One region of the Rhizobium sp. BK060 genome, then DNA from elsewhere that is predicted to be linked to it. Evidence: predicted binding sites of a transcription regulator. Region 1 holds the regulator's gene; each other region holds the start of a gene.
The links. Region 1 encodes LexA, which represses DNA repair genes until DNA is damaged. Its sites were predicted from a motif close to TGTTCNNNNTGTGTTCNG; they were not measured.
Positions count from the first base shown of each region.

Region 2: FHT71_RS03680 (PA0069 family radical SAM protein) is a predicted target of LexA. The motif match lies at 1,675-1,692, and genes of this name have one in related genera.
Region 3: FHT71_RS04180 (nucleoid-associated protein) is a predicted target of LexA. The motif match lies at 1,364-1,381, and genes of this name have one in related genera.
Region 4: FHT71_RS14420 (ribonuclease) is a predicted target of LexA. The motif match lies at 1,633-1,650, and genes of this name have one in related genera.

Region 1 covers NZ_JACHYW010000003.1:265,214-268,637, forward strand. Annotated here, with positions in the region: gene gltA (citrate synthase) at 1-66, opposite strand, end outside; gene lexA (transcriptional repressor LexA) at 1,481-2,197, opposite strand; gene FHT71_RS05070 (VOC family protein) at 2,397-3,278, shown strand; gene kdsA (3-deoxy-8-phosphooctulonate synthase) at 3,275-3,424, shown strand, end outside.
Region 2 covers NZ_JACHYW010000002.1:312,271-315,694, forward strand. Annotated here, with positions in the region: gene FHT71_RS03675 (ribonuclease HII) at 1-340, opposite strand, end outside; gene FHT71_RS03680 (PA0069 family radical SAM protein) at 451-1,608, opposite strand; gene FHT71_RS03685 (glycosyl transferase) at 1,746-2,264, shown strand; gene FHT71_RS03690 (hypothetical protein) at 2,453-2,770, shown strand; gene moaB (molybdenum cofactor biosynthesis protein B) at 2,807-3,358, opposite strand; gene FHT71_RS03700 (4-(cytidine 5'-diphospho)-2-C-methyl-D-erythritol kinase) at 3,342-3,424, opposite strand, start outside.
Region 3 covers NZ_JACHYW010000003.1:69,697-73,120, forward strand. Annotated here, with positions in the region: gene FHT71_RS04175 (hypothetical protein) at 1-224, opposite strand, end outside; gene FHT71_RS04180 (nucleoid-associated protein) at 187-1,314, opposite strand; gene FHT71_RS04185 (RES domain-containing protein) at 1,492-2,364, opposite strand; gene FHT71_RS04190 (hypothetical protein) at 2,382-3,131, opposite strand; gene FHT71_RS31330 (hypothetical protein) at 3,165-3,424, opposite strand, start outside.
Region 4 covers NZ_JACHYW010000011.1:134,414-137,837, reverse strand. Annotated here, with positions in the region: gene FHT71_RS14430 (DMT family transporter) at 1-560, opposite strand, end outside; gene FHT71_RS14425 (alpha/beta hydrolase) at 577-1,506, opposite strand; gene FHT71_RS14420 (ribonuclease) at 1,664-2,398, shown strand; gene ettA (energy-dependent translational throttle protein EttA) at 2,592-3,424, shown strand, end outside.

The DNA of each region.
Region 1 (3,424 bases):
GCCGCTCTTGATGGCGAGATCGACTGATTTATCACCGATTTTCAGTGTTGCGCTTTGTTCCGTCATTCTGATCCTCCAAACTGGCGGTTGGCGCCATAAAAGCGCCATAGGGTTAAGCGTCGTCGACGATAGCTATATGATCGCGCGCCTAATGCCAAGTTACCGTGGTGCCATTTTGTGCATCGCAGTATCAACTTTTGGGCACTGCTGCGATGTACCCTGCGCATAGCAGAAGCTAATGATAATCCTTGGCTTTTCTGATTTCCGATTTTCCTTCAGATTTCAATCGATTATTGTTGCTTCAAGCCTCGAGAGCTTGCATTGTGGTTGCAAGGGCGGCTGTTTTTGGGCGCAGATGCATGCCGCGGTTGAAGCCATTTGAGGTGAGAAAGGCCGCTCCGGGCGCGGGTGCGCCTGCTCGTGCGGCAGAGCCTTATTTTCTCCGGCCTCAATCTACTCCCAAGCCTCCGCGCCTTCCGCACGCCGTCACTCGTTTCCTGGCCAACGCGGGGTACGACCGCGACTCTCGGCTGCTCATCGTGGTTTCAACGCGCTGTGGCAACGGAGATGGAACATGGGCGCTTTGTCCTGTTTTCTCCGGTCTTCCTCGGGACTGGCGCCGTCCTCTGGTTTGAGTTCGCAAGTGATCCGCCAGCAATCCGCCTGGGAGCATGGATTGTCGCGTCGGCCCTGATTGCGCTGGCGGCAGGCCAAGGCCGCCCGAAATCTTGCGCAGGCAGGGGTATTGGGTGTTCTGGGAATGCTTTTCGCCCAGTTCGAAACGCAGAGCAGGGCGACCGTCATATTGGATTCACCTGTAGCTACGACGATTACGGGCCGCGTCGAGCGTCGGGAAGGCGATGGCCGTGGCCGCTGGCGCGCTACATCATCTCGCTCTCGCTCTCGCAGACGCAGTCGCCCGGGACATTGTCATTGCCGAGGACGGCAGCCTTGTCGCGATTGTCAAAGGGCAAGTCCTTGCACCAAAAATCGACTCCATCCGACTGACTTCATCTTCGATCAATGGCGAAGGGTGCTCCACCGCGATCATTGGACGGCGTCGGCCCTGTTCGGCTGCGGGATAATAAAGGTGAAGCTCAACGTCTCTTCTCGGCAGCGGAACTGCGTAATGCTCGCAATGCGTTGCGTCAGGCTGCGATGGGCGCTACGAATCGCTTCGTATGCCTGAAAGGCGCCTGGTGCACCGCCACGCATGATAGCGGCTACGTCCTGACAATCGTCGAAAACCCTGTGTACTTCGGCGCTGCGTGCGACACCGCCGATATCGTCTGACGGAATGCCGGTCGGGTGCACTGCTATTCACCGGCGAAACCTTGCGCCGCTCGGGCACCGCTGAGATACGGATAGACGACCAGGGCACCCATCGTGACGACCTCGTATACCACGCATGATCGCCCCTGGATGCGGCATCGGGCATACAACTGTCGAAGCGGTACGTTTGACGACGAGCTGCCTGTCGTTAGTGATAACGGCGAATGAGGCCGACCAGCTTGCCCTGAACCTTGACGCGGTCGGGTCCGAAAATGCGCGTTTCATAAGCCGGGTTCGCGGCCTCAAGCGCAATGGAGGCGCCCTTGCGGCGGAAACGCTTGAGGGTCGCTTCCTCGTCATCGACGAGTGCGACGACGATGTCGCCGGCATTTGCCGTGCTGGCGTTGCGGATGATCACTGTGTCGCCGTCGAAGATGCCGGCTTCGATCATCGAGTCGCCCTTCACCTCAAGCGCATAGTGCTCGCCCGGGCCAAGCATGTCGGCCGGAACTGTAATGTCGTGGGTATTGTTCTGGATTGCCGAAATCGGCACGCCGGCAGCAATCCGCCCCATAACCGGTACGGAGGCCGAGCTGTCGTTGTCGGCATGCGCAGCCGGCTTCGGCGGCGCAACCGGCTGCGGCTTGCCGAGGCTGCCTTCGATAACGCTCGGCGAAAAGCCGCGGCGGGGCTGGAGGCTCGGATTATATGCCTCCGGCAGCTTGATGACCTCCAATGCGCGGGCCCGATTAGGCAGTCGGCGAATGAAGCCCCGTTCTTCGAGCGCAGTAATCAGCCGGTGGATGCCTGACTTGGACGCGAGATCCAAGGCGTCCTTCATTTCGTCGAAAGACGGAGGGACACCGGATTCCTTCATCCGCTCGTGAATGAAGAGAAGAAGCTCCTGTTGCTTGCGCGTCAGCATCGAAGTTGAACCCCAGAGTCGTGAAACAAAGCCAGAACAGACACTATATGTTCCATATGTGTTCCGCAAGTGCCTAAATTTTCATAAAACTTGCCTGCAACTTGCTCAGTTTTTGCGTCGCTTTTGAGTGAAAGCGTAGAAGGGGGTTGCATTGTTGCCTTGCCCGGCGCACATCTTCGCAAATTCCGGAGAGTTTGCCATGAGCGAAGCACATCCGCTGGACCACATCGTGCTGCCGGTCTCCAATATCGGACTTGCGCGCGAGCGCTTGGGAAAGCTGGGATTCACCGTCGCACCCGATGCCCGGCATCCTTTTGGAACCGAGAATGCCTGCATATTCTTCGCCGACGAAACATACCTGGAACCCTTAGGCGTCGCCAACGCGGAGCTGCACGAGGCGTCGGCGAAGAAAGGCAATGTCTTCACTGCGCGTGACCGGGCTTTCCGATTTCGATGCGGGGATGATGGTTTCTCGGCGGTGGTCTTTGCGACCACCGATGCTGATCGCGACCATGCCCGGTTCCTTGCCGAAAAGATCAATGGCGGCGAGATGCTGCAGTTCGAGCGGCCGATGAAGATGCCTGACGGCTCTCAGGCCACCGCTGCGTTCAAGCTCGCGTTCGCGGTCGATCTGCGGGCTCCGGATTTTTTCTTTTTCACGTGCCAACGCGTCAATCCGCTGCCGGCCGACCGTAGAGCGCTGCAAAAGCACGCAAATGGCGTGAGTGGGATCGCAGAGATCGTTCTTGGCGCGCCGGACCCAAAAGCATTTGCGCCATTTGTGCGTGCTGCGGCGCACGGCCTCCCGGTGACCAACGAGGCCTTTGGCGCGAGTGTGACAACTCCGAACGCCAGAGTGAGCGTTCTCTCCCCAGATGGATTGGATGCCTACTTCGATATTCCGGCACCGAATGATCGCGGCCTGCGTGGCGTCGCCATTGTCTTCAAGGTCAGTGATCTCGCCGTGACAGAAGCGCATTTGGCTGCTAACGGGATGACTTATACGCGCAAGAATAATCGAATTCTGGTGAAGGCGGCGCCCGGACAGGGCGCGCTCTTCGCCTTCGAGGAGAAACGATGAGCCAGACAAATTCCGAAGTCGTGATCGGCGAAGGCGCCGGCCGCGTCACCTTTTCGAATGCCGGCAAGCTGTCCCTGATTGCCGGGCCTTGCCAGATGGAGAGCCGCGACCATGCCTTCATGGTCGCCGGTGTATTGAAGGAACTC
Region 2 (3,424 bases), on a different contig from region 1:
TGGCATCGAGGCTCGCCTTGCGGATATCCGTCTCGTCGATGCGCGTCGAGCTTGAGGAGGCAATAGACACCGTCGCCGTTGCGAGGATCTGCACGAAGAGCTCCTCGCGCTTCTGTGCTGAAAGCTGCTTCGAATCGTTCAGCCCATCAGGAATGCGTTTGGGATCGAGAATGACAGCGGCCGCCACGACGGGGCCGGCGAGAGGTCCGCGCCCCGCCTCATCGGCGCCGGCGACCGGCCAGTGGCCGGCCTTGCGCGCCTTCAGTTCCAGCCGGAAATCCGGCACGAGAGGGACATCTTCGAAAAGCATGGGAGAATCGGGTGACGTGCGACGTTTCATGCGGCTGAACCTCGCACGCCAACCCGATTTCCTGCAAGTCCCCGGATCAGGGCGGCGGGCCGGGGACTTGAGCGCGGAAGGGCAGGGCGACCATCCGCGAAACTCAAACATCAAAGCAGCGAGAGTTGAACGCCGCTGCCATCGGGCGGAACGAACAGGTCGTCCCGCAGTGGCATGCTGCGTCGGGTCATACCGAGCCGTTTCGTCGCCATTTCAAAGCGGCGCGCAATCTGCCAGGCATAGGGTCCAGCACCTTTCATTCGCTTGCCGAACTCGGCGTCGTAATCCTTGCCGCCGCGCATCGAGCGAACCAGCGACATGACGTGGCGGTAGCGGTCAGGATAATTTTGCAGCAGCCAGTCGCGAAACAGCGGTGACACTTCGAGCGGCAGGCGCAGGATCACATAACCCGCTTCCGCAGCGCCAGCGGCGTGAGCCGAGTCCAGAATGCGCTCCAGTTCATGATCGTTGAGCGCCGGAATCATCGGGGCAGCCATCACCGATGTCTGGATACCTGCCTCGGAGAGCGCGCGGATGGCCTCCAGCCGACGCGTCGGCGTCGAGGCGCGCGGCTCCATGGTTCGCGCCAGCTTTCGGTCGAGCGTCGTCACCGACAGCGAAACACGGACAAGGTTCCTCTCCGCCATCGCCGAGAGAATGTCGATGTCGCGCATGATCATTGCCGACTTGGTTACGATCGAAACCGGATGGTTCGCCTTCTCAAGCACCTCGAGGATCTGCCGCATGATGCGCCATTCCTTCTCGATTGGCTGGTAGGGATCGGTGTTGGTGCCGATCGCGATCACGCGCGGCTTATAGCCGGGCTTCGCCAATTCGCGCTCCAGAAGCTTCGCCGCATCCGGTTTGGCAAAGAGCTTTGCTTCGAAGTCGAGGCCGGCCGAAAGCCCCATATAGGCATGCGTCGGCCGCGCGAAGCAGTAGATGCAGCCATGCTCACAGCCACGATAGGGATTGATCGAGCGGTCGAAGGGAATGTCCGGCGATTCATTGCGGGTGATGGCCGTACGGGGCTTTTCGATCTGAACCTCGGTCTTGAACGGAGGTAGGTCCTCAAGGTTCTGCCAGCCGTCGTCGAAAGTCTCACGGCGCAACGGCTCGAAGCGCCCGCTCGGATTGAGTCCGGCTGCGCGTCCCCGGCGGCGGTCGACATCGATCCGCAGGCCGGCAGATACGATCATCGCATCGGCAATATCTGCCGTATTGGCAGGCGCGAATGCGGCCTGCCCTGCAAGGGGCTGCTCGTTCATCGGATTCTCCGCTGGCGGAAGCGTTGCTTCCATCCGTTTTGATGATTAAATTCCTATCGGCAAAATGAGAACAATGCAAGAACAAAATGAGGAAAGTGCCGCTGGCAAATTTTTGTGCGGCGCTCTATGAATAGGCAATGTTGACTGTTGTACTCGAATGCCGGGATCAGGAACCTGAACTGGCGCAGACGTTATCGGTGTTGGTTGCAGGCGCGGTGGAGGGGCTCGTCAGCGATGTCGTAGTGCTTGACCACGACTCAAGGGATGGGACCTCAAGGGTGGCCGATGCCGCCGGCTGCCGGTTTCATTCGCAATGGGATATCAAGGATATAGTGCGCTCGGCGCGGGGCGAGTGGCTGCTTTTCGTCGAGCCGGGAGCGCGGCCACAGACGGGCTGGATCGACGAGATTGCCGAGTACATGGCGCTAAACAAGTTGCCGGCGCGCTTCACTGCCTCGCGGGGATATCGACGGCCCTTCCTGCAGCGCATCGGCCGTGCCTCGTCGCCGCTCGAGCTTGGACTTCTCCTTCCCAAGAAGCAGGCGATGGCCACGGCAAGAAGCGGTATGCGCCTTTCCGAATTCGCGAAAGGGCAGAAGCTGCGCAAGCTTTCCAGCGAACTGATTCCATCATGGGTCGCGCGCGCCGCCCGATAGCAAACGCGTGCTGGTCCTTCGACCTCTCCGCAAAAGATGGCGCCCGATACAATTTTGCGCTATAATTCCTGCATGGCGCCGCCCGAGCGCCTCGCTTCGTGACGGTCGACCATGGAATGCCGTTAGACGGCAGAACAGGTCAGCGGAAGTCTCCTCTTCTGCCGGTTTCCGGCAAAAGGAGGTGCGTCATGAAACGCAATATGATCCGCGGCCTGTTGTCGGCCGTCATATTGGCGACATCGATGATCGCGCATCCGCATTCGGCAGCATCGCAGATGATGCGCAGTTGCGCAGGCCGATCCGAGGTCGTTAATTTCCTCGACAAGAACTTTGCCGAAAAACTGACGGCAGTCGGATTGGTCAACCAGAACGCCATGCTTGAGGTCTATGCCGCGCAGAGCGGCACGTGGACGCTGCTCATCACGGATGTTCGCGGCGTAAGCTGCATCCTGCTGTCGGGTGATAGCTGGGAGACGATGCCTACTCTTCCGGGCATTGGGACATAGCGCTGCAGGTTTGCATTTTTCTGCCGAAGCAGTCCGTTACTTGCCCCCGCCGCGCTTCAGATGCTCATCGAGGCGCGGCATGATCTCCACGAAATTACAGGGCAAGTGGCGGTAGTCGAGCTGGGCTTTCAGGATGCCGTCCCAGGCATCCTTGCAGGCGCCGGGCGAGCCGGGCAGCGCGAAGATAAAGGTCGCGTTGGCAACTCCCGCCGTGGCGCGTGATTGAATCGTCGACGTGCCGATCTTGTCGTAGGAGATACGGTGGAACACCTCCGAAAAGCCATCCATCTTCTTCTCGAAAAGCGGTTCCAGCGCATCCGGCGTAACGTCGCGGCCGGTAAAGCCTGTTCCGCCGGTGGTGATCACGACGTCGATATCGTCGCGCTCGGTCCAGGCCTTCACACGCGAAGCGATTGCCTGTCGGTCGTCGGGGACGATCGCGCGGTCGACCAACCGGTGACCCGCCTCCGTGATCCTGGAAACCAACGTATCGCCGGAACGGTCATCGGCGAGCGTCCGTGTGTCCGAGACCGTCAGCACGGCAATGCCGACAGGGATGAAGGAACGCGTTTCATCCAGTCTTGGCATCATGCCCTCCAGCGATCGTTTCCGTTGCTTCGAAATACCAGTCCGGTCGCTCGCTGTGAAGCGCTG
Region 3 (3,424 bases), 200 kb from region 1:
GGTTCGTATTCGGCTTCAAGCTGATCCCGTGTGACGACAGCTGGCGATCCGTCTTCGATGGAATGGTCCCATCCGAGAACCTCCAATTTGCGGACGAGTTCGCCCGCGTCGGCAGCGGACAGCTTACCTACGACAATGTCACAGGTGTGTTCGGTGATCAGCGCTCGACCCGCGAGTGCCCAGGCATCAAGCGCCTCGGCGAGCTCTCTTTCCAGCGAAATCATCTTCCACCAAGGCTTGCGATGTTTTGATTACGATAACCCATCCGCCTTTGTCGTCCTCAGTTAGCGTGACAGCCCGGTTTTCCTGGTCGCCCGGATATTCAATTAATACGTCTTCCGCTGTCCTGACCTTCATGCGAGGGGCTCGTTTGAGTGTTCTAGGGTCAGGTTTAAACGACACCCCTGTCAACTTCTGGCTCTTGAGGTGACGATCAAGCGACTTGTCGATCTCCGCACGGATATCTTCAGCGGGACGACCGGCGGCGACGAAGATCGCTTCCCTGATCGCCTCGTCGTCCACGGTATCGCGGCCGCTGAGAGATTCCTTGGTGACGTTCAGCGCCAGCTTTGCATCTTTCCCTGGTAGGTGCTTCTTGCAGTCCCGCAGCGTGTCACGGAGAACCATGCTCAGCCTGTCGCTCAGCTCCTTGGTGTCGCGGTCGCGACGGACTTCCAGGAATTTCTGGAAGTAGTCCGTCAGGTCCGGCGCTTCGCCCATCCTGTCGAACGCCGACACCTCACCCTCGACGACGCCATCCTTTACGCGAATGAGGCATGATTTCTGGATGGCGCGCTTTTCTTTGACGAAAGCTTGCACAATCTGCCGGAAGGCGTTCTTGCCGTCTTTCGCATATAACTCGACGGCCTCGCGGTAGTCGTACTTGATGAGGCTGTAGAATGAGGTCTTAGGGTCGTAGGTGCCGAGTTCGAAGACGAAAAACGCACCGCCACTACTCGAGCCAACATGGTCCAACTTGAACCGGCGAGCAAGTTCTTGGCCGCCCTCTTCGAACGTTTTGCCACCGGTCGCCATTTCCTTCAAAAGAGCGCGGGTCGCTGATCTCTCGTCGAATTTGTGAACCGGGCTAACCGCAGCGTCTACGATGCGCGCGAGGAAGAAAGCTATATGCGGGTCTTCGTCTACCGGAAGCGCAGGCTGAGGTGCGAAGTCTTGTTTTCCGCCGACCACATGCACAATCATCTTCTTGATCGAGATGCTGTCGAACTCGGCGTCATTAAAAAAACTCAAGAATGCCCCCCGGGAGTCGCCTGAAATGTACAGTAAAAGATGTATTCTATTCAGGATATACACGTGATTCGGGCGTTTCACTACTGAAGGCAGACCGGAAAGGTGCCGTTTTGGGCCCACATCTCGAACTGAAGCCAAAGTCAAAAAGTTGGTCAGCGTTGCTTCAGCTGGTGGTGGTCGGAAAACCGCAATCGGAGCTTGTCATTGGGTGCAGTCCGTCTCGCCCGCAGTGCCCGACACCTACTCTCCGGGAAGTCTGGCAAACGGTGGCGCATGAACCAATCGGCGATCCGGTCGATCCAAGTCGACCCAATCAAGGGTTCCGTCATGATGAATGCCGTCGACACCCAGCTGTCCATCGATCTCATAGAAACCCAGCGCAAGGTGACGAGCATGGCCATAGGTCACTCCGCTAATGCCCCAAGCCTCCCAAAAGCCCTCTACTCGAACTGCAAAGTTGATCGCGCCCAACTGCTGAGTGCTCGGGTAGGCGATCGCGTTGATCGCCGGATTCTTGCGAAAGATTGCGCTGGCGACGTGCGAAGAAATCTCATGGTCGTCCTGGCCGACGAAACAATGATGGAGGAACGCGTCGGTAATGAGCAGCGAGCGGACGTCGTTGCGATCGCAGGCATTTAACATTCCGGACACAGTATCTGAAAGGTCACCGGACAGATATCCGCGACCGGTTCGCTGTATTTGCAGCATTTCTCCGATAGGTGCTACTCGAATGGAGCAGGCTTCCCGAATAACAAAGTCTGTTATGACCACCCGACTGTCGGCGACCCGGCACTCACGCAGGGAGGTTTCTGGGCGATCGGCAAGGTAAATCACTTGGAAGCCCACCGGGTTGGCCCGGCCAAGTCTCGCCGGAACATCGGTCCGCCAAATAAGTCCATCCACGTTTTCCGGTATCTCATCGGGAAGGAGTGGGCGGCATCTCCGATAAGTCGATCCGGAACCCCATTGCATATTGTTTGTCGGATGGACCGCGACAGCGCATTCGATGGCGACTTTCTTTTCGGCAATCGACATCTTAGAAAAATTGTCGACGAGGGCGACAATCTCGGCCAGCGGCATTGGAGGGAAGGCTTGCGTAATGGTCGGTGGCATCTACAGTCCCCAAACGCTCATCTTGTGGCCGGCGGAATTGATCGAAAGCGAGCTGCGAGCTGTTTTTCCAAGGCTTCAAGACCCTCGCCGTTGTTTAGATACTTGAGGAAACGATGGTGCCGGAGGTCTGCTGGAACGTCGGCATCACTCTGAGTAATTGGGACAACATGCTTTCCCAAGGTGTGTGCGATACCCGCCTCGTAGAAAACGTTTGGATTCTTGTCGGTGAAGTCACAGACAACGATATGGGACCGCGCAATGAGATCGAAAATATCTTGAATGAGAACCGAGTTTTGCCAGATGTCGTCAGCGCGAATACAGGTAAAAAGGGTGTTTGCGGCGGCCCGTTTGATAGCTTCGTACACCGGGGTGAAGCTCGCAGAAAATGGCATCATGACCGACACAAGATCGGGCTGCTGTCTGACGTCCTGTAATTTGAATACGGTAGGCTGGATGTAGAAACGAGGTTCTTGAGTTTGCTCGCTGGACAGGGAGACCCCGCCACCTTGGAGTTTGCCGACGTAGTCGGCTATGATCTCGAAATTGGATGGGTCCCGCTCGACCATGGAATTCAAGATGGTCAATGCATTGCCATCGTAGTCAGTGTCTTCGAAAGAAAGACTACGCAGCAGCCGCGGATGGTGCTTCACGAGATCATAACAGTCGGTGAGCGTTCCGAGCTCGAGCCAATTGTTTTCATTGAAGAGTTTAGTGATCGGGGTTTTGAGCACAAGTAGGGCCCGGCGCGTCGACGGTTCTACGTACATGTCGAGTCTTCCAGTTAAGTTCGGCTTTTCGCTTTAGGACGCCGCCAGTGTCACGAGCCGTGGCGAGAGTTGCGAGGCCAGCGTGGCAAGGCCTTCGCCGTTGTTCAGATACTGGATGTATCTATGGTGACGGAGGTCGAAAGGCACGTCGTCATGGTGTTGCGTGATGGGAACGACGTGGCGGCCGAGCATATGGGCGATACCTGCTTCGTAAAAGACATTGGGATTCTTCCCGCTGAAATCGCACACCACGACATGAGACCTATAAATCAGCGAAAATATCTCCTGTATTA
Region 4 (3,424 bases), on a different contig from region 1:
CACGGATCTTCCCGATGCGAAAGCACGCGGGTCATCAAGGCGAAGATGGCGATGCACAACGCGCTGACGACAGGCAGAAGTGCGACGTAGCCGACCTCTTGGAAGCTTGGCTGGATGATTAGCATCGCGCCGAAAAATCCGACGCCGCAGGCAGTGTAGCGGCGCCAACCGATTGTCTCCTTGAGGAAGATGCTGCTCAGGATCGTCAGTATGATGGGTTCGACGAAGAAAATCGCGATCGCATCGGCAACCGGCATGTACTTCAGCGTCGTAACAAAGGAGACCATGGAGATGGTTATGATGGCGCCTCGAATGGCATGAAAGATGTTGGCGCGCCAGGAAAAGGTCTTCCAGCTTGCGCGCCAGATGACGATCGGCAGCATGCAGAGGGCCTGCACGACGAAGCGCGCGGCCGTGATTTCTGCCGCGGGAATCGTAGCTATTGCGAGCTTGGAAAAGATGTCGATGATCGGGGATACAAGCACCGACAGGAACATCAACAGAATGCCGGTCGACACCTCCGAAGCGGCTGCGGGGCGGGAAGAGATGCCATTGTCCATCGCGAAATCCTTCGGTTCAGGATCTTGCGATCGCTTCGTCGCACCAGTCAGCGAATGCAGCGATGGCCGCGTCCGCTCCAATTTCATTCAGCGTTTCGTGGCGCATGTCCTGATATATTTGCGTCGTGATACGGGAGAAGCCACGGGCTTTCAAATGGTTTGACAACCAGATCACCGCTTTTCCGCCATCTGTTGCCGGATCCTGCCCGCCGCCGACAAGATGGATCGGCGTCTGCTTCGGCAGTCGTTCCAGATGCGTCATTCGCGGGGCGCGAAACGTCAGTTCGAAAATATCGAGCCAGAGTGACACCGAGGCATCGAAGCCGCACAGCGGGTCCGCGATATACTTGTCGACTTCGGCAGGATCGCGGCTTAGCCAATCGAAGTCGGTTCGACGGCCGGCGATGGATTTGCCCCAGGTGCCGAAGGTGAGCTTCGGCAGGATGCCGCTCGGAACATCAGAGCCCTTCAGTGCACGTTCGGCGAGCAGGATCGCTTGCGCGGCCCGTCCTGATATGCCGGGGTTGAAATTGGAGTTCCAGACCGCGAGGGCGTCATATTTCTCCGGATGGGTGAGCGCCGCGTTAAGCGCAATGAGGCCTCCCATCGAATGTCCGAAAAGAATGACGGGTAGACCGGGATACTGCGTCACGGCGTGGTCGCGGACCGAACCGACATCATCGATCACCTGCCGGATGCCTTCCTTGCGCGCAAAACGCCCGATCGGTGCGTCGGCCGCGGTCGTCTCGCCATGTCCACGGTGATCGAAGGCAAAGACATGGTAGCCACGAGCCGCTATCGCCACCGCAAAACGGGCGTAACGCTTGGAATGCTCGGCCAGTCCATGGGAGACAAGGATAATTCCGCGTACCTCGGATTGCGCCGGTTCGTGATGAAATCCAAGCGAAGCGTTCGCCGTTTCAAGGCGTTGCGTATCTGCAAACATCATATCCTCCCATTGGCGGGAGAAGATCAGATCGCCCGGGAAATGCAACACATCCAAATATTTATGCGACCGGATTTTCGCATCCTACGGATTGAGGGTTGTGAAAATAAAGCCGGCGTGATTTCTTGTTCATGAATTGTTCCTTGTGGGGATGAAAATGAGCAATCCATTTCTGCGTATGGCAGTATTCCTGATTGCGATCGCGGCAGCCGGCCTTGCGGGAGCCCAGGATGGCGCTGGAAGAACGCGCTTCATTCTGGCTGCCAGCTGGCAGCCTGCCTTTTGCGAAACCAACCAGCGCAAACCGGAATGCAGCAGCCAGACCAAGGACAGGTTCGATGCGACCAATTTCTCGCTGCACGGGCTATGGCCGATGCGCAAGGATTATTGCGACGTCTCCGGCGACCTGCGCGCCGCGGACAAGGACGGCGACTGGAACAAGCTGCCGGTGGTGGAGCTGTCTGCTGCGACCAAGACCGCACTCGCAAAGGCGATGCCTGGAACGCAATCCGGCCTGGAGCGGCATGAGTGGATCAAACACGGTACCTGCACAAAGCTGAGTGCCGACGACTATTTCGCCACGTCTGTCCGGCTGATCGACGAGCTCAATGCTTCGGCGGTCCGCGATCTGTTCGCGGCCAATATCGGCAAGCCGCTGACGGCGGAGGCGATCAAGGCCGTATTTGATAAAAGCTTTGGCGCTGGCGCCGGAGATCGCGTCAAGATGAGCTGCCGGCGTGCCGGCGGAAACCGCGTCATCAGCGAACTCACGATCGGTCTTTCGGAAGCCGCGACATCGAATGGCGAAACGAGCCTGCGCGACCTTATCCAAGGGGCAGGGCGGACGTCGTTCGGCTGCAATGAGGGCGTCGTGGACGCCGCCGGCTTTTGATCCCGCTCACCGAAAACCAAGGCCGGTCTGTCGACCTTTAGGCCATACGAGGCGACTAACAGAACAGCGTGCCAGGTTCCGATCCCGACGACGGTCGCAAAAGCCTCCGGATTTTGGCCGTCGCGCGTTGCTCCTTTGGCGCAATTCGCCTACATAGCGGCAAAACTTAAATCCCCCGCGGAGCGAATTATCAATGGCACGTCAGTTCATCTACCATATGGCCGGCCTCAACAAGGCTTACGGCAACAAGAAGGTGCTGGAGAACATCCACCTTTCTTTCTATCCGGATGCCAAGATCGGTATTCTCGGCCCGAACGGTGCTGGTAAGTCGACCGTGCTGCGCATCATGGCGGGCCTCGATAAGGAATATACTGGCGAGGCATGGCTGGCCGACGGCGCAACGCTCGGTTACCTCGCGCAGGAACCACAGCTCGATGCCTCCAAGACGGTCCTTGAGAACGTCATGGAAGGCGTTGCGCCGAAAAAGGCGATCCTCGACCGCTACAACGAGCTGATGATGAACTACTCCGACGAGACGGCGGAAGAGGGCGCTAAGCTCCAGGATGTCATCGACAGCCAGAACCTCTGGGACCTCGAAAGCCAGGTGGAAATGGCGATGGACGCGCTGCGCTGCCCGCCCGGCGAGTCCTCGGTCGAAAAGCTCTCGGGTGGCGAGAAGCGCCGCGTCGCACTCTGCCGCCTGCTGCTCGCCCAGCCTGATCTGCTGCTGCTCGACGAACCGACCAACCACCTCGACGCCGAGACCATCGCCTGGCTTGAAAAGCACCTGCGCGAATATCCGGGCGCCGTCTTGATGATTACCCACGACCGCTACTTCCTCGACAACGTCACAGGCTGGATCCTCGAGCTCGACCGTGGCCGTGGTATCCCGTACGAAGGCAATTATTCGGCCTACCTGCAGGCGAAGGCGAAGCGCATGCAGCAGGAGGGCCGCGAAGAGGCCTCCCGCCAGAAGGCGATCAGCCGCGAGCAGGAGTGGATCGCCTCCAGCCCGAAGGCCCGTCA